2 regions of the Polyangium mundeleinium genome follow, and region 1 is predicted to be linked to the other one. Evidence: riboswitches for the same ligand, from Rfam matches in the RefSeq annotation. Region 1 holds a riboswitch; the other holds the start of a gene.
The links. Region 1 has a riboswitch for cobalamin ahead of POL67_RS20550 (hypothetical protein). Riboswitches for the same ligand answer to the same signal wherever they lie in the genome.
Positions count from the first base shown of each region.

Region 2: it holds a riboswitch for cobalamin, as region 1 does, so the genes downstream of both, POL67_RS23945 (ribonucleoside-diphosphate reductase subunit alpha) here and POL67_RS20550 (hypothetical protein) in region 1, are expected to answer to the same signal.

Region 1 is NZ_JAQNDO010000001.1:5,138,600-5,147,784, forward strand. It holds gene POL67_RS20535 (TonB-dependent receptor domain-containing protein) at 1-483, opposite strand, end outside; gene POL67_RS20540 (serine/threonine protein kinase) at 561-2,276, opposite strand; gene POL67_RS20545 (hypothetical protein) at 2,405-3,025, opposite strand; gene POL67_RS20550 (hypothetical protein) at 3,178-4,380, opposite strand; cobalamin riboswitch at 4,549-4,704, opposite strand; gene POL67_RS20555 (FHA domain-containing serine/threonine-protein kinase) at 5,139-6,827, shown strand; gene POL67_RS20560 (hypothetical protein) at 6,863-7,501, shown strand; gene POL67_RS54260 (BamA/TamA family outer membrane protein) at 7,513-9,185, shown strand, end outside.
Region 2 is NZ_JAQNDO010000001.1:6,027,258-6,036,442, forward strand. It holds gene POL67_RS23935 (hypothetical protein) at 1-397, opposite strand, end outside; gene POL67_RS23940 (ribonucleotide-diphosphate reductase subunit beta) at 485-1,507, opposite strand; gene POL67_RS23945 (ribonucleoside-diphosphate reductase subunit alpha) at 1,504-4,002, opposite strand; cobalamin riboswitch at 4,260-4,470, opposite strand; gene POL67_RS23950 (alpha/beta hydrolase) at 4,655-5,548, shown strand; gene POL67_RS23955 (hypothetical protein) at 5,551-6,177, shown strand; gene POL67_RS23960 (glutathione S-transferase family protein) at 6,247-6,849, opposite strand; gene POL67_RS23965 (hypothetical protein) at 6,995-7,738, shown strand; gene POL67_RS23970 (amidohydrolase family protein) at 7,782-9,185, opposite strand, start outside.

The DNA.
Region 1 (9,185 bases):
AGGCTTGGTGTCGCCGGGTTTGGTGTCGCCCTCGTTCGTCTTCGGCGGCTCGGTGGTCTTGGATTGCTCGGCGCGCTGCAGGGCGAGCTTCTCTTCGAGCTGCTTCAGGACCTGCGCGGACTCGGCGCGGTCGGGCGGATCGGACGCGACGTACTGCTTGTACGCGTTGATGGCCTGCTCGAGGTTGCCGGCCTCGGCGTGCGCGCGCGCGATGTTGAAGAGGACGTTCGGGTGCGGGAGGATTTCCTGCGCACGCTCGAGCTCCTTGATGCCCTCGGGGTAGTTGCCCTTGCTGATGAGCTCCATGCCCGCGCGGAAGTGCCGTCGCGCCTCGGTGCGCGCGTCGGCCATCGCGGGGCCCGCGGCGAGGGCCGTGGCGCAGGCGAGGGCGAGCGCGACGAGCACGCGCGTGGGGCGCGAGCGTCGTGGTTCCTTGGAGGCAGAGGGCGCGTCACGGTGGGCGGATGAGGGCTCGGACGACATGGCGGTTCCTCGGGGGCAAACCGCACTCTACACGAGCATTCACCCGCCCTCATCGCCATTTCGGCGGAGCGCGCGCGTCAGTAAGGATTGCCTTTGTAAGGGTCCGGCTTGTAGTTCGGATCCTTGTTCCCGCCGGTCTTCGTCGTGGCGGGCGCGGTGCGCACGGTGCCCGCGGCGGCGTCGAGCGTGACCTTTACCTTCTCCTCGACGACCGTGACCTTGATGGTCTTCGACTGGTAGCCCTTCTTCGACAGCGTGAGGCTGTGCACGACGTCGGCCGCAGCGCCGGCGCCGCGGAACGTCACGTCGCAAGGCGTGCCCCCGCAGAGCGTCTCGTTCCCCTCCATGACGCTCGCGCCGGAAGGATCACTCTCGATGTGCACCACGCGATCCCCGGGACGCGCGGGCGTCTGCGGCGCGGCCTGCGTGGGCGTGGGCGGCGGCGTCGTCGCGGGCGAGGCGCTCCCCGCCGTCGTCTCGCCGGAGCTGCGCGTCTGCGTGAGCGTGATGATGATGCCCACGAAGCCGAGCACGAGCACGCCCGTGATCAACATGAAGCGCCGCTTGCCGCTCTGGCCGCCGAGCGCGTCGGGGTCGGGCAGGGACATCGGCTGCGAGGCCGTGAGCGGATCGGCGAGCGTGCTCGGGCTGCTGAAGCCAAGCGCCGCAGGGCGCGCGCCGGAGAGCGAGAGCGACGAGAGCGACGTCGAAGGGCCGCTGTCCCCGGGCGGACCCGAGGGCCGGCGCATCGGGCCCGAGAGGCCCGTCGTGTCGCCAGGTGGGAGGCTGTCGAGGTGCCGCGCGCGGAATGCGCCCGTGTGCGCGTAGGGCTGGTACGGCCCCGTCATCATCTCCTCGGCGCCGCCGCCGCAACGCTTCAGCGCAGAGAGCAGCTCGTCCATGCTCCCGAAGCGACGCTGCGGATCCTTCTCGAGACAGCGGAGGACGATCGCCTCCATCTCCTCGGAGATCACGAGGTTCGGGTTGTAATGGATCATCGGCGGCGGCAGGTCGTTCACGTGCGCCATCAGCGTGCCGACGCCGGGGCCCTTGTCGAAGGGCACCTTGCCGCAGAGCATCTCGTAGAGCATCACGCCGAGCGAGTAGATGTCGGTGCGCGCCGAGACCTCCGCGCCCACGATCTGCTCGGGCGCCATGTACTTCGGCGAGCCCATGAACAGGCCTTGCTGCGTGAGATCCTCCGCCTCGCCGGTCACGTCCTTGACGAGGCCGAAGTCGAGGACCTTGACGTTGTCCCGTTCGTCGCCGTGTTGCGCCAGGAGCACGTTGCCCGGCTTGAGATCCCGGTGCACGACGCCGATCTGGTGCGCCTCGCGCAGCGAGCGGCAGATCTGCCGGGCGATGTGGCAGGTGCGGCCCTCGCTGAACGGGCCTTCCTCGCGCAGCACGCGGTGGAGCGTCTTGCCGTCGACGAACTCCATCGCGATGTAATAGATGTCGTCGCTCTGCCCGTAATCGAACACGGTGACGGTGTTCGGGTGCGTGAGCTTTGCGGCGATCGACGCTTCGAGGAAGAAGCGCTTGTGGAACTCCGGATCGCGGTCGCCCTCGTACTTCGGGGAGAGGACCTTCAAGGCGCAGATGCGTCCGAGCGGCGCTTGCTCGGCCCTGTACACCTTGCCCATGCCGCCGCGGGCGATGACGCCGACGATCTTGAAGCGACCGCCGATGGCCATCCCGATGAGGGGATCCGGCGCGGCCCCCTTCGGGTCATCGACGCCCTCCGCCTGCTGGTCTTGTCGGGACGCGCCCATATGTGGAACCTGGGCCATCGGGTTTGGATCCTCGGCGAGCGGCGGCCCCCAAAGGCACGCTCGGGTGCGCTGAAAGTCTGCCGGTGCCGCGCTCTTGTGTCAATTCCGCTGACCACTTGCCCCCCCGTGAGAGGGGGCGCGGTGGGTCAGCCGAGCGAGGTTCGTCCGGGGGGCGTGGGGGTCGAGGGAACGACCTGCCCCGACGCAGGGCCCGGGCCCGGCGGCGGCGTCGAGGGGTTGATGGGCGCCCGCGGCGCCGAGGGCGGCGCGTCCGCCATGACGGCGTCGGGGATGGTGATTTCCATCCCGACCCCGCGCGGCATAGGCGCAGCCTTGGGGATCACCGGAACCTGCACGGAAGGCGGAGTCACGGCGAGCATCGCAGGCGTGCTCACCTTGCCCGAGGCCAGCGGACGCGTATCCGAGCCCTCCACGAGCACGCCGTCGACCTCCATCATGAGCGTCGCGGAGGTGACCACGATGTGCCGGCCGAGGCGCTTGACGAGCAGGACTGCGCGCGCGCCGGGCGACCATCGCGGCAGGACACGCGCCTTGTCGGACTCCTCGTCGACGAGCCACCCAACGAGCTCCGAGCCCACGAGCTGCGACGACGTTGCGGCCACGAGCTTGCCCGAGACCATGCGATATCGGCTGTTCTTCGTCTCGAAGACACGATCACCGGCCACGTCCGGGCGTAGCCTTCCCTCGAGGAAGGCGTCGGTGCTCACGCGGACGACGCGATCGCTGTCGGGCTCGAGGAAGTTCATGACGCCTCCCATAGGGGCACCCCGTCATGCCTCGATTATCACGCCCTGTCGCGGAGATACATCCCCCGACGTGCGGATGCCGAGAGACCACCCGGCCGGCGTTCGGCCGCATGGTCTCCCGGGCTACCACATTGCGCGGGATTCGCAGGGGATCAGGGAACGCGGGCCACGACGGCGAGGACCGTGGTGTCCATGCCGCGTTGCCCGGCCACCCACAGCCGATCCTGGTCGTCCGTGAAGAAGGGGAGCGACGCGCCGGGCGTGGCCGCTGAGAGGAACACGCCGGGCGTGCCCTCGGCGACGACGGCGCCGTTCTCCACACGGTAGCGCTGCGCGACGACGTCGAGCGCGTCGAACGTCGTGCCATCGACGGGCTGGAACGCGAGCACGCCGGTGTCACCCGAGCCGGGCGCGATCGCAGCGAGGCTGCCCGCGTATCCCGGCAGCGTGAAGAGCGACGCGCCGGCAGCGGGCCCCGTGCCCCGCGCGACCTTCTCCGCCGCGTACCCGCGCGCGTCTTGATCGCCGTTCGCCTCCGACATGATCACGAAAACGTTGCCCGCGTGATCCGCGGCGATGGGGCCGGACGCGACGCCGAATGTGTCGACCGCGAGCGGCGCGGCGCACGTCATGTCGCCGTCGGGCACGAGCCGGGGCATCGACGCTGCCGTGCCGCAGGCGTCCGCCGCGTAGAGCGCGTTCGTCTTCGTCGCGGCGTCGTTCACGGGCGAGATCCCCGTGTAGAGCAGCCGCCCGAGCGTCCCATCGCCCACGCCGACGCCCGCGTAGAACCCGTTTACCGGGTAACGCGCTGCGACGGTCGTGCCGTCGAGCAGGACGATCTCGCCCGTGAGATCGGAGGCCGTGTACGAGACGACCGTCCAGTCGAAGAACGGCAGATCGATCGCTTGAGCTCCAAGGAACGTCATCGCCGGGATCTTCGTGTCGACGTCGCTCGTCGTGATCGTGAGCTTGCCCGTCGCTCCGCCGGGCGGCGTGAGGCGCTCGATCGTCACGGAGCCGGGCGCGGGCGCGGGGCTCACCGCGACCGGGCCGCCGTGGCGCCCCCACGTCGAGGGCGCGCCGACGACCGCGTCGGACTCGTACAACCCGACGACGCAGAACCCTGCGTCCTTCACGGTGAAAAGATCCGCGTACGTCGAAGGGTCGAGGCACGCGCTGCCACCACCACCACCCGCGCCGCCGTTCCCACCCGCGCCGCCGCTGCCACCGTTGCCACCGTTGCCGCCGCTGCCGTTGCCGTCGTCGCCGCACGCGACCATCATCAAGCTCGCGCCGAGCGCGAGGGCGAGCGCGAGCCGCGAGCTCTGCCAGCGTTTCGATTCGTCGTTCATGTTCGTCTCCGCATGGGCGACACACCCGCGCCCTCGGGTCTCGTGGGCGGGATCGAACGATCCCGCCGAAGAGCGGCGCCGGCGTGGGCATGGACGGAGAGACACGGACGCGAGGGCCCCCCCGCCGCATGCTCCACCCCGGAGACCGCGATCGGGCCTCGACGCAGCAGGTTTCCTGGCTCCCGGATCGTCCTCGGGCGGACCTTCCCACGCGTTCGCGTCTCCTCGGCTCGCACCGACGAGGCGCTCTCCGCGCAGTGGCTCTTCCGCCTTCGTCCCCGGTTACAGTGGCGGGGGCCGCGCCGGCATGGGACCGGCTTCCCTGTTGTCCGGCGCGCGCGTGCGGCGAGCCTTCGCTCGGCGCACGCGCGCGCCCACTGCTCGAGATCGGCGGGCCCCTCGACTTGCATCCCGGGGTCCGCACGGGGCGGCGTAGGCGATGAACGAGCGTGCAGTCAAGAAGAGGTTCATCGACCGGAGCGCTCGCTCACTCGACGGCCTCGGGAGCGTGGGGAGGCGGCCACGGGGGGGCTACAAAGGAGAGGGGAGGGGGGTACGTACGAGAGGGGCCACGGGCCACCCGGACCGCGGGGTGGGCCCGGACCGACCCCGAAACCCCGGAAAACGCTTGTCCGCGTGGGAAGGTACTCGTTGTTGAAAAGGACTCGTTGCGCTCTCGCCCGAGATGGACGACGCTTGTGGGAAACCAGCACCGTCCCGACCCACTGGGCAACGAGGCGGCTGACCCTCTTCTCGTCGTGACCAACAGAACTCCTCCCCCCCCGATCACTCCCGGAACGGTCATCAACGACCGCTATGAAATCCGACTAAGCCTCGGCAAGGGTGGCATGGGCGAGGTCTTCCTCGCATTCGACCGATCGACGCAGCAAGAGGTCGCGCTGAAGGTCGTGCGCGAGGAATCGCGCATGCCCGGCGACGACGAGGCGCTGCGGCAAGAGCTCTTGCTCGCGCGATCGGTCGCCCACCCCAACGTTTGCAAGGTCTTCGATCTCGCCCCGAGCCTATGGGGGCCCATCCTCGTGATGGAGAAGATCGCCGGACAAACCCTCCACACGCACATCCGGAAGAAAAAAGCGCAAGGCGGCTACACCGCCGACGAGTTCCGGAAGATCGCGGCGGAGGTGTGCAGCGGCCTCGCGGCGATCCACGCGCAAGGCCTCGTGCACGGCGATCTCAAGCCGGGCAACGTGATGGTGAGCGAAGGCCGCACCGTCATCCTCGACTTCGGCTTCGCGCAGGAGCGCGCCCGCGCCTCGGCGCGCCGCCCCGGGGCGCCGCCGGACGGCGGCACGCCGAACTACATGTCGCCCGAGCGCCTGCGCAACGGCGGCGCCAGCGTCGACGACGACGTCTACGCCATGGTGCTCACGCTCTGGGAGATGTGGACCTGCCGCGTCCCCGAGCCTGGTTACAAGCCGCGCGCGCGGCCCATGCGCCAGCAGATCATGTTCGACGTGCCCGCGGGCCTGGCGACCGACGAGGTCAAGCAGATCTTCCGCGGCATGAACGAAGACCCGACGATGCGCCCCCAGGCGCGTCACCTCCGGTTCTTCAACCCGACGCAGCTCACGACGAGCCCGATCCAGCTCCCGCGCGAGCGCCTCGAACCCGGGCCTCCGCCGGGCCGCGCCCAGACCGCCGCGTTCACGCCCGGCGCGCAGTCGCTACTCATCACGTACGCGACCAACGCGCCGGAGATCGTCGGGCAGATCCTGCCCCTCGACAAACCGATCATGACGCTCGGCCGTCGCGCCGATCAGGACCTCGTGATCCCCGAGGCCACGGTGAGCGGCCAGCACGCGTTGCTCCGTTGCCAGTCGGGCTCGTGGACGATCGAGGACCTCGGCAGCACGAATGGCAGCTACGCGGAGTTCGGCTTCGAGCGCAAGAGCCAGATCACCTTCATGCACAACGGCGAGGTCCAGGTCGGCGAGTGCCGCCTGAAGCTCGTCAGCTTCGGCCCCGAGTCGCCCTCGCACAAGCGCGCGCGCCAGTACCTCGCGAAGCGTGACGGCCTCACGGGCCTGCTCGTACGCGACCACCTCATGAAGGCCATCGACGAGGACGGGCTCTTCGCTGAGTGGGCCGAGGTGAACGTGCAGGTCGCGCGCTACGAGCTGCGCGGCCCGAACCGGCAGGTGAGCGAGAGGCCGACGATCCTCGAGATGCTCGCGCTGCGCAAGGCGGCCCAGCGCGTCGTCGACCTGACGGAGATGCTCATGCTGAGCCTCACGCCCGTCGTCGCCGGCCGCACCGGGCCGCTCAAGTTCGTGGTGTCGATGGTCGGCCATTCGCTCGAAGAGGCCCGCCACGTCGTCGAGCAAGTCCTCTCCCAGGTGCAAGGCACGCTGCCAGACTCGCTCGAGCTCACCGCCACCATCGTCAAGGGCGAGCCGGGTCGACCGGCCCGGACCCTCCTCGACTAACCCCGTGATCTCCCGGTGAAGAGCTTCGGCCGACGATGATCAGGCCCCCGCTGTCGTCGAGCCCGCCGTCGCAGCCCTCCCCGTACCGCTATCTCGGTCGCGGCGGGGGCGAGCGGCCCGTGCGTATGCAGATCATCTTCGCGCTCGTCGCGGGGATGATTCTCGTCGCCGTTCCTCTGTACCTCTGGCGCGGGCCGCGGCCCGACTCGATCCCCTCGGCCGACGCGGCCGTCACGGACGCCGGCACGACGGACGCGAGTGCGCCGGTCTTCGTGGTCGATGCGGGCCCGCCGCCGGTCACCCTCTCCTCGTTCACCACGATTCGTTGCGAGAACCCGGGGCCCGGGAAGACCCCACCGGAGCGGTGCGATCACGTTACCTTCTTCGAGGACGGCCTCGCCCGTGCCATCCGCGAGAACACAGCGTGCGCGCCCACCGGAAAGTCGCAAACCACCGTGAGCTTCGTGCTGGAGATGGACTTCCGCACGAAGAAGACGAACCTCTTCGTCGGCAAGTCGTCGAGCATCAAGCGCGACAAAGCGAAGGAACTCCTCCGCTGCGTCAAGCGCGCGATGCCGAAGCCCGACTGGCCCACGATCCCGCACCAGTACGTCCGCTACAAGGTGAACGTCGTCGCGACGTATCCGCCGGCCGACAACAAGCTCTCGCTCTAGTCCTCGCGACCCTGCTCGTTTCGTCGTTCTCCTCGTCCCTCGCGGGGGCGGCCGAGGAGAGCGACGAAGCGCCGCCGCCCGCGTACTCGCCGTACGAGCGCGAGACCATCAAGGCGGTCCTCACGGCGCAGGGCAAGACGATCGACGAGTCGCCCGAAGGCAAGACCATCGAGGCCATCGACGTCATCACGCTCGACGTCATCGAGCAGCGCGATCCGGTCCCGAACTTCGTCAATATCTTCCACGCCACGACGCGCAAGTACATCGTCCGCCGCGAGGTCCTCCTCGAGCCGGGGCAACCGTACAAGCAGGAGCTCGCCGACGAGACGGGCCGAAACCTCCGCAACATCCCGCAGTTCTCACTCGTGCTCGTGTTCGCGGTGCGCGGCAGCAAGTCCGATCGCGTGCGGCTCCTCGTCGTCACGAAGGACGTCTGGAGCCTGCGCGTCGGCCTGGGCTACCGCTTCGCCTCCGGCCGCCTCGAGTACCTGCTCGTCCAGCCGAGCGAAGAGAACCTCTTCGGCACGCACCACTCCGCGCTCGTGCAGGCGTACTTCCAGCCCGAGACGTACGCGCTCGGCGCGCGCTACTCGATCCCACGCGTCGGCGGCAGCCGCATCCTCCTCCGAGCCGAGGGCAACGTCGTCTGGAACCGCGAGAGCGGCAACCCCGAGGGCTCCTTCGGCGCGTTCACCTACGGCCAGCCCCTCTACTCCACCCGCGCCGACTGGTCGTACCTCGCGCAGATCATGTGGCGCTACGAGATCGATCGTCGTTACGTCGGCGGCCAGCTCGCCACCTTCGACGCGAAGTCCACGGAGCAGGACGACGCGATCCCCTTCCGCTACCGCGCCGACGTGCTCGCGGGCATGTACACGCTCACGCGATCCTTCGGCCGGCGCAACAAACACGACTACAGCGTCGGCCTCGATGTGAGCCGCCGCGTCTATCGCCAGGACGACCTCTCTCGCTACGCGCCCGATGCTGCGCGCGAGTTCGTCGACTTCGCCGTGCCGCGCAGCGACACACGCATCGGACCCTTCGCCCAGGTGCGCGCTTACTCCACGCGCTTCATGCGCGTGCTCGACTTCAACACGCTCGGCTTGCAGGAAGACATTCGGCTCGGCCACGACCTCATCCTGCGCGTCTACCCCGTCTTCGCCGGGATCGGATCGAGCCGCGACTTCCTCGGCACCATGGCTTCGGCGAGCTACACGGCGCCGATGGGCGACGGCATCGCGCGCGTCTTCGCCGAGGGGATCATCGAGGCAGAGCCGGATCGCATCGCCGACGCCTCGCTCGAAGCCGGCGTGCGGATCCAGACCCCGCGCACGGGCATCGGACGCCTCGTCCTCGACGCTCGCCTCCTCCGACGCTTCCGCAACTACATGAACCGGCGCACCGTGCTCGGCGGCGACACGCGGCTCCGGGGCTACACGACGCTCGCGTACATCGGCTCCGACGTGCTCTCGTACAACCTCGAGTACCGCGCGCGCCCCTTCCAGATCTTCTCCTTTCAGCTCGGCCCCGTCGCGTTCTTCGATGCCGGCGACGCCTTCGACGGTTTCGAGGAGATGCGCATGAAGCACTCGGTCGGCGTGGGGCTCCGCGCTGTCTTCCCGCAGCTCGATCGCTCCGTCATGCGTCTCGACTGGGGGTTTCCTTTGACGCGCACGTTCGCCCC
Region 2 (9,185 bases), 890 kb from region 1:
GCGCCTCGCGTGATCCCGCCACGACCCGCGTTCTCCCGCGCAGATCCACCGTCCCGTCCCGCATCACGAGGCGGAGCCGGGGCGCTCGCGCATTCGCCGCGCAAAACGGGCCCGCGGCCGTGGCCGCCGCGGCGGGCGCGCCGTCCTCGAACCGGGCTCCCGGTTCGCCGACGACCTCGAGCACGCCTTCGAGCGTGACCTTCGTCTCCGGCTCGAGACCCGCGAGCGTGGCCCGCGCCTTGCCGAGCGCGCGCCGCGCCGCCTGCGCCTCGCGCCGCGCCGAAAACGCGGTCCCGAGCGCCCAGGCGACCATTCCCACGAGAAACACAGCCGCGCCGCCGAGGGCCCCGGCGATCGCCGCCGTCTCGGGACGCTGAAAGGGATTCTCGGTGAGCATCACAGGAAGCGCGATGCTACCACGCGTGCGGGCGACGGGAAGGGGGAGGCGAAGGCGCGGGCGGAGGCGGAGAACGCCAGGGGAAGGTCAGAACGCGGCGTCGAGCACGACCTCGCCGGACACGCCGACCTGGTAGGCCGAGACGCGCCGCTCGAAGAAGTTCGTGACCTCTTGCACGTCCTGGAGATCCATGAACGAAAACGGGTTTTTTGTTTTGTAGCGCTTCGGGAGGTCCAGCGTCGCGAGGCGCTGATCAGCGCAGAATTCGAGGTAACGGCGGACGTCGCGCGTCGACATGCCGGCGATGCCGTCGCCGAGCAGGTCCTCGGCGAATTGCATCTCGCAGTCGATGGCCTCCTCGATCATGTCGTTCACCGCGCTGGAGAGCGCGTCGTCGAAGAGCTCCGGCTCCTCGCGCCGCACCGTCTTCACCACCTCGAAGGCGAACGCCATGTGCGCGCTCTCGTCGCGGAACACCCAGTTGGTCCCCGCCGCGAGCCCGTGGAGGAGCCCGCGGGAGCGAAGGAAATACACGTACGCAAACGCGCCGAAGAAGAAGAGGCCCTCGATGCAAGCGGCAAAGCAGATGAGGTTCAGGAGGAAGGCGCGCCGCTGCGCACGCGAATCGAGCTGATCCAGCGTTCGCGTGGCGTCGAGCCATTTCATGCAGAACGCGGCCTTCTTCCGGATGGAGGGGATGTTCTCGACCGCGGCGAACGCGCGGTGGCGGTCCTCCGGGTCGGGGACGTACGTGTCGAGGAGCGTCAGATAGAACTGCACGTGGAGCGCCTCTTCGTAGAGCTGCCGCGACAGGTACATCCGCGCCTCGGGCGCGTTGATGTGCTTGTACAGGTTCAGGACCACGTTGTTCGCGACGATGGAATCGCCCGTCGCGAAGAAGGCGACGAGGCGCTGCACGAGGTGCCGCTCGGCGTCGCTCATCTTTTTCTTGAGGTCGCCGACGTCGGTCGAGAAATCGACCTCCTCGACGGTCCACGTGTTCTTGATGGCCGCGCGGTACATCTCGAAGAATTTCGGGTACGACATCGGCCGCAGCGTCAGGCAAAGGCCCGGGTCGAGCAGGCGGGCGGGACGGGTCGCCGCGCTCATTGGCAGGCCTCGCAGCTCTCGGGGTTTTCGAGGGAGCACGCCACGGCGGCGTCGTCCGTCGTCGCAGCGCGGGGAGGCGGCGGCGTCCATCCGGGCGTGCCGCCGGGATGGCCCTCTCCGCTCGATGTCGATTTCGGCTCCTCGACCGTGGCCTTCGCGATGCGCGTCGCGGGGCGCGACCGCAGATAATAGGTCGTCTTCAGGCCTTTTTTCCAGGCGTAGAAATACATCGACGAGAGCTGGCCGATGTTGGGGCTCTCCATGAAGAGGTTGAGCGATTGGCTCTGGTCGATGAAGGCCCCACGATCGGCAGCCATGTCGATGAGCGAGCGCATCGGGATCTCCCACGCCGTGCGGTAGATGGCGCGCAATTCCTCCGGCAGCTCGTCGAACCGCTGCACGGAGCCCTCCGCGAGCTTGAGGCGCGAACGCATGGCCTCCGTCCAGAGCCCGAGCGCCTTGAGCTCGCGGGCGAGGTAACGGTTCACCTGGAGGAAGTCGCCGGAGAGGGTTTCCCGTTTGAAGAGGTTGCTCACCTGCGGCTCGATGCACTCGTAGCAGCCGGCGATGGAGGCGATCGTCGCGGTCGGCGCAATGGCGCAGAGCAGCGAGTTGCGCATGCCCTGCTCGACCATCCGGGCGCGAAGGAGCTCCCAGCGCCCGAGGTCGTCCGGCGTCACGCCCCACGCGTCGAACTGAAGCTCGCCCCGCGCGGCGCGGGTCTCTTCGAATGCCGGGTGACGCCCCTTTTCCTCCGCGAGCTCGACGGACGCCGTGAGCGCGTGAAAATAGACCTCCTCCGAGATTTGCTTCGAGAGCGCGCGGGCCTCGGGCGCGTCGAACGCGAGACGCATCTGAAAGAAGACATCCTGAAGCCCCATGAGACCGAGCCCGATCGGTCGCCAGCGCAGGTTCGACGCCCGCGTGATGGCGATGGGGTAGTAATTGAGGTCGATGACGCGGTCGAGCTGCCGGACCGCGGTCCTCACGGTGCGGGCCAATTTGTCGAAATCGAATCCCACGATGCGGCCGTCGACCACGATCGTGTGTCGCGCGAGGTTGATCGAGCCGAGGTTGCAGACGGCCGCCTCGTCCTTCGAGGTCACCTCGATGATCTCGGTGCAGAGGTTCGAGAGGTGCACGACGCGCCCCGGGAGGGCCGTCTGGTTGCAGGCGCGGTTCGACTTGTCCTTGAACGTCATCCACCCGTTCCCGGTCTGCGCGAGCGTGCGCATCATGCGCGCATAGAGGTGACGCGCCTTGACGGTCTTGAGCGCCAAGCCTGCTCGTTCGACCTCCTCGTAGCGGCGCTCGAAGGCTTCGCCGTAGAGATCGGGGAGGTCCGGCACGGTCTTCGGGTCGAAGAGGCTCCAGTTCGCGTCGGCCTCGACGCGCTTCATGAAGAGATCCGGGACCCAGTTGGCGAGGTTCAAGTTGTGCGTACGGCTCGCCTCGTCGCCGGTGTTGTCGCGCAGCTCGAGGAACTCCTCGATGTCCGCGTGCCACGGTTCGAGATAGACGCTGCACGCGCCCTTGCGCTTGCCGCCCTGGTTGACGGCTGCGACGGACGCGTCGAGCGTCTTGAGCCACGGCACGATGCCATTGGAGTGACCATTCGTGCTCTCGATGAGGGAGCCGCGCGAGCGGACACGGTGGTACGCGAGCCCGATCCCGCCCGAGAACTTCGAGAGCATCGCGACGTCGGTGTAACTCCGGTAGATGTTCTCGAGGTGATCCTCGGGGGAATCGAGGAGGAAGCAGCTCGAGAGCTGCTCGTGGCGCGTCCCTGCATTAAAGAGCGTCGGCGAGCTCGGCAGGTATTCGAGCGACGAGAACAGGTGGTAGAGCCCGAGCGCGTCCTTCCCCGTCTCCGACAGGGCGCACGCGATGCGCATGAAGAACTGCTGCGGCGTCTCGAGGACGAGGCGCGAGGCGGGGTGCTTGAGCAGGTAGCGGTCGTAGACCGTCCGGAGGCCGAAATACTCGAACTCACGATCACGCTCCTGGACGAGCGCGTCGTTCAGCTTGCGGGCATTCGCCGCGACGAACGTTTGCAGGCGTTCGTTGACGAGGCCGAGGCGATGCCCCGCGGCGATCGACTGCGAAAAGGCATGGATCTCCTGATTGCGGACTTCCTTCTCGATGTACGTCGAGAGGAGCCGGGCCGCGAGCCGCGCGTATTGCGGCTCCTCCACGATGAGCCCGGCCGCCGTCTGGATCGAGAGCTGATCGAGCTCGCGGGTCGTCGCGCCGTCGTAAAGGCCGCTGATGGTCTTGGTCGCGATGCGCAGGGCATCGACGTCCGAAAGCCCCATGCAGCATCGGCCCACGGCGCGTACGATCTTGTTGACGTCGACTGGCTCGCTCGAACCATTGCGCTTTTTCACGCGCATGGTCGTTTGCGTGTAGGTCTCGCCAGACGTCGAGCTCGTCGTCCGCGGGGTCGTCCGCAACGGCGCCGCGCCGTTGTTGTTCGGGCTCGTTTCGTTCTGCACCAGGCTGCCTCCTCTCCGGCCTCGGGATTCCGAGCAGGACCAGACCGCTCGGGTTGAAACCCGCGAGAGAGGAAGCCAGTCGAGGCGCGCCCGCGCTGGGAACGTTGGAGCCCTCGGACCGACCTTCGCCCCCGCGGACGACTGGAACACCAGCGCGAGGGGACAGGTCGAGACCGGGACGCGCGCACGAGGGTGCGCCGCTCGGACCTTCCCGCCTTCCCACGAGGCTCCCAGGTCGAAACCGACGCCGGATGTTTCCCCGGTGTCGGGTGCGGGCAGGTCTTCGGACTCACGAGCACTTCGGCGATTGCCGGGTTCCTACTTTCCGCCGCTTCCCAGGACCCGAAGGACCCAGTGCATGAGGCGAATTTCGTTCTCGTTTACCGCTGCGGGGCAGTCCCGGAGTTTCACCGGGTTCCCTTTTGAAGGCCGGGCCGACGCCCAACCACCAGCACGGGCGCACCCTATGGTCGGATCACGCAGGGTGTCAACCGGGATGTTGGGACGATGCGCAAGTCGTTGAATGTACGTGTGAACTTCAGGCCGTCCGTCGACCGGGAGGCCCCGAGGTCACGGCGCGGGGCCCTCCCGAGGATGTGCTAGCCTGGACGCCGTGGCGTGCACCAGGGCACGACGGAGGAGGTGCGTCGACATGACACGTGCAATGCAGGGAGCTGTAGGCCTGATGGCGATGGGGTTGATGCATTGCGCACAGGCCCCTGTGGAGGGAGAGATCACGTACGCCGAAGCCCCGACGCCCCAGGGCAAGCATCCCTTGACGCTCGACATCCGCGTCCCGGAAGGGCCGGGCCCGTTCCCCGCGCTCGTCTTCATCCACGGCGGCGGCTGGATGTTCGGGGATCTGAGCACATACCGCGGCGCCATCGAGAACGCAGCCAGCCGGGGTTTCGTGGGCGTCTCGATCAATTACCGGCTCGCGAACGAATCCAACGACGAGGGCAGCGCGCTTTCCCCCTGGCCCGCGCAGATAGAAGATGTGCGTTGCGCGCTTCGATGGCTTTCGGCCAATGCCGAGACCTTCAAGATCGACACGGGCCGCGTCGCCACGGCGGGCGGCTCGGCCGGCGGGCACCTCGCGATGATGGCGGGGTATGCGCAGAACGAGCCCAGGTTCGAGCCCACGTGGTGCCCCCACGAAGAGAGCGTCGCGGTGCGGGCGGTCGTGTCGTTTTACGGCGCGAACGACCTCGCTGCCGTGTACGACACGTCGGAGGAGTGGTGGGTCAGGGCGTACATGACCCGCTGGCTCGATCTTCCGGACGGCGCCCGCACGGCGGACGACGCGGCGCAGTTTGCGGATGCAAACCCGGCGAGTTACCTGCGGACGGGGCCAAAGATCCCGTCGCTCATCCTCCAAGGGACCGCCGACACGATCGTCCCGCCGCAGACGCAGCGCGGGTTCCGTGCTGCCGCGGAAGGGGCGGGCCAAGACGTCTCGATCGAGTTCCTGGAAGGCGTCGGCCACGGTATCGACGCGATCGAGGAGAGCAACCGCGCCATCGACTGGCTGTCGACGAGGCTCTGACCATGTGCACTCGAAAAACATTTCCCGCGTGGGTGGCGGCGTCCACGGTCGTCCTGCTCGGCGCCGGGCGCTTGGCGGCAGAGGAGGCCGTCCCTGCGCCGGAGACGTCTCTCGCGTCGGCGCGTGCTGCGACGCCGGCCCCCGAGCCTCGTCCGACCCCTGGCATCTCCTTCCCGTTCCGGATCGGCGTCGGCGTCACGCCCGTCGTCGGCTACAGCATGGTCACGCTCGGGTATGGCGAGGTTCACTCCCTGGACAATGGCGGCTGGGTCCCGATCGACATCGCGCCTGCGATTCGGGTGTGGAGGTCGCTCGCCATCGAGCTCGCGGTCTCGGGAATGATCCCCATCAAGGACGCGTGGGGCTTTCCAGAATTCCGCCTCGCGGTCACGCCTGCCGTCCGCATCGACGGTTCCCTCCTGTACGCGCGCTTCGGCCCGCAGTTCATGTTCGGGGAAAACATGCGGGTCGGGGTTCAGGCCGCGGTGGGCGCGAAGGTTTATGGGCCGCTTTATGTCGGCGTCCAGGGCTTGGCCAGCCTGACCGACATCATCTTCGGCATCGGCCCGGAGATCGGCGTGCGATTCGATGACTGGCGAATCGTGACCTCTCGGAAACCACAAAACTGATCGGGCGGAGCGCGAGGGGGCCGGCGACGCATCCGCGGGGATACGTCCGCCGGCCGCCCGGGGGACGAATCAGGCGCGCTTTTCGAGGTAGGCCGCGACGCTCGGGAGCGCGCGGAAGCGGTCGTGGAGCGCGCGGAGCTTGGGGAAGTCCGCGAGGCTCTCGGGCTTCGTGCCGAGGTGGCTGTCGAGCGTGTCGAACGCGAGCGCGTCTGCGTAGGTCGGCGACGCTCCGCCGCCGAACCAGGTACAGCTTCCGAGCAGACCTTCCACGGTGCGCAGCGTCGCCGGCAAGTCGGCCCAGTACTTGTCGATCACGGCCTGGTCGGTGTGCATGAGCGCGGCGAACTGCACGGGCGCGAACTTGCCCCGCCAGTCGTTGATCGTCTCGGCTGCGACGTCCGTGTTCGTCTTCTCGGTCTCGTCCTTGCCAGAAAGGTCGAAGACGCGCGCGAGGTGACGCACGATGGCCATGGTCTGCGCGATCTGGCGCTCGCCGGATTCGCCGCGCTCGACGAGCACGGGGAGCTGGCCGAGGGGCGTCTTCGGCTTGAACTCGGGCCAGTTCGTGACGGGCGTGTTGGTGAAGGCGACGTTCGCCGTGGCAAACAGGAGCCGGATGGGCTCGGCGCGGCCACGGAGCGGGAAATAGAGCAACTCGTAGGAAGTGGACATGCCCGACCTTCTACCAGGAAGGGTCGAGCCCGAGAAGCCCGCAGGTCCCGAGGCCAAAGAGGCGCCCGAAGGTGTACGTCGCCCCCGATTTCCCTCGTGCGAATCCCCACGAACTCCTCTACCGTTCGCCGCCCGGAGGAGTCGAATGAGCGACGAAGATACGGACGAGTTCGAGGACGAGGACGAAGGCGAAGGCGACGAGGGCGACGGCGAAGAGGCCGAGAGCCCGCATGAGGTGAGCTTCGACGAGGACACGGAAGGTGTGCTCGTCGCGGGCAAGCGTTTCTCGGCGAGCCGCATGACGCGCAAGCAGATCGGCGAGTTCGCGCAGCACGTCCAGGCGGTCGCCGAGAAGACGGGGCATGCGGTCACGATCGTGGCTTCGGGCGACTTGACGGACACGGGGCCCGCGCCGGATGACACCGCCTATACGGAGGTGCACATCGGCTTCGAGGGCGGGCGCGGCGGTACGTATGGGCCGGATACGATCTCGCGCGACGTGGCGCTGCACGTGCTCGAAAAGGCGAAGGCGGTGCCGGCCGAGGTGTGGGCGGCGATCGGCGAGAAGCTCGAAGGGGACGCGCGCGAGGCGTGGGACGAGGCGACCGTGACGATGTACTTCACGTGCGTAGGACCTCTCACGGCCGCGACGCTCGCGTTCGGCGTGCTCGGGACCGAGGACGGCGAAGGGCCCGGCAAGTACATGCGGGGCGTGGACATGGAGCAGATGCCCCACGAGGAGGGCGTGTGGGGCCAGAAGGTCGCGTATGTGCAGTACGAGAGCCCGGAGAGCGAGGAGGTCGATCTCGGCGAGGCCGCGCACGCCGAGCGCGTGAAAGAGCTCGGCGACGAGAACGCGCGTTACTTCATCCTCGCTCGTTACGACTGACGCCTCGTCCGCCTGCGGGAGAACGGCTCGGCGCGCCCGGGGGTCACGGCTGCACGACGGATTGCTCGAACGCAGCCGTGTCGCTCTCGTGTTGCCACTGGATTCGCGCCTTGTCGTTCGCCCCGAGGAACGCGTCGCACGCGGCGGACAGCGTCGCCCCCGGGACGTCGGCCGCGCATTCGTCGACACGCGTCGTGAAGTCGTCGCGCGTCTTCCAGAGGCTCTTGCCCTCGATGAACGCGTGCTCGAGGCTCGTCCGGGCGAGCTTCTTGAGCGCGACGTAGCCGAGGCCGTGCTCCTCGACGGCGCGCACGTACTCGTCGGTGATCTCGATCCGAAGGATGCCCTGGTCGTCGGTCGACGGCGCCACGGGCACGTTCTTCGCCATGTACGCGCTGAGCGGGTGCTTGTCGCCCGCGATGCCGAGCAGCGTGTCATTGGATGTCAAACAGATCTCCACCATGACGCCCTTCTGGGCCATCGTCGCGAGGAGCTCGTCGGCGCCCTCGCCGGCCGTCTCACCGAGCACGTCGACCCCGTGGCCGATTCGCTCCGCCCCCGCGATGTCCACGGCATTGCGAATGTGATACGTGAGCTCCGCCTGGCCTGCCTGCGTCATGGGCAGGACCTCGGGAATGAGCTCGCCCGCGTGCAGGCCGACGTGGACCTTCTTCCGGTTCGGCTCCTGGTCATTGAAGGTGCGGAGGACGTTCACGGCGAGCATCTCGTCGTTGTAATAGAGGAGGGAGTTCGCATCCTCCTCCGGCGAGACGAGGTTGACGCCCACGAGCTCGGGGACGACCTGCGCGAGCTCGAATGCGAAGACCCACTGGCCGAAGACGTACGCGCGTGTTCGCGTGCGGGTGCCGGCGACCATGAAACGCACCTCGACGTTGCAGCCGGGATCGGCCATGGCGGTGCCGCAGTTGAGCAGCACGTCGGAGCCGGAGAGCGAGTTCGCGATGCTCGCCTTCGCATTGTTGATCGCGGTCTGGAAGCCGGGGTCCGCGATGATTTCGGTGCGCTTCTGCAAGAGGTAGGGCTCATCCCACCCGTCGCCCGGCATGACCTTGGTCTCGGCGATGTTGCCGACGGTGCCGGAGCCGAAGCCCTGCATCAGCTCGATGTACACCTGGTTGTTGTGCCCCGCCGTCGAGCGGACCTGCGCGAGCATGTCGTCGCCGCGGGACTCGTTGAGGACGGCGCCGAATTTGCCGAACGCGTCGAAGAAGTGCTGGTGGCCCTGGAGCAGGGTGCCCATGAAGCCCTCCATGGACCAGGCCATCAGGATGCTGTCGTAGAGGGCCTGGTCATTGAGCGCGTTCGAGATGGGCACGGCGTCTCCCATGCAAGGCCCGGCGGAGGCGAAGCCCGTGCTCTTGTTGAAGCAGGCCCCGTCGGCCGCCCCCCACTCGATCATGCTCTCGGGCGTCACGGCGCCCGAGGT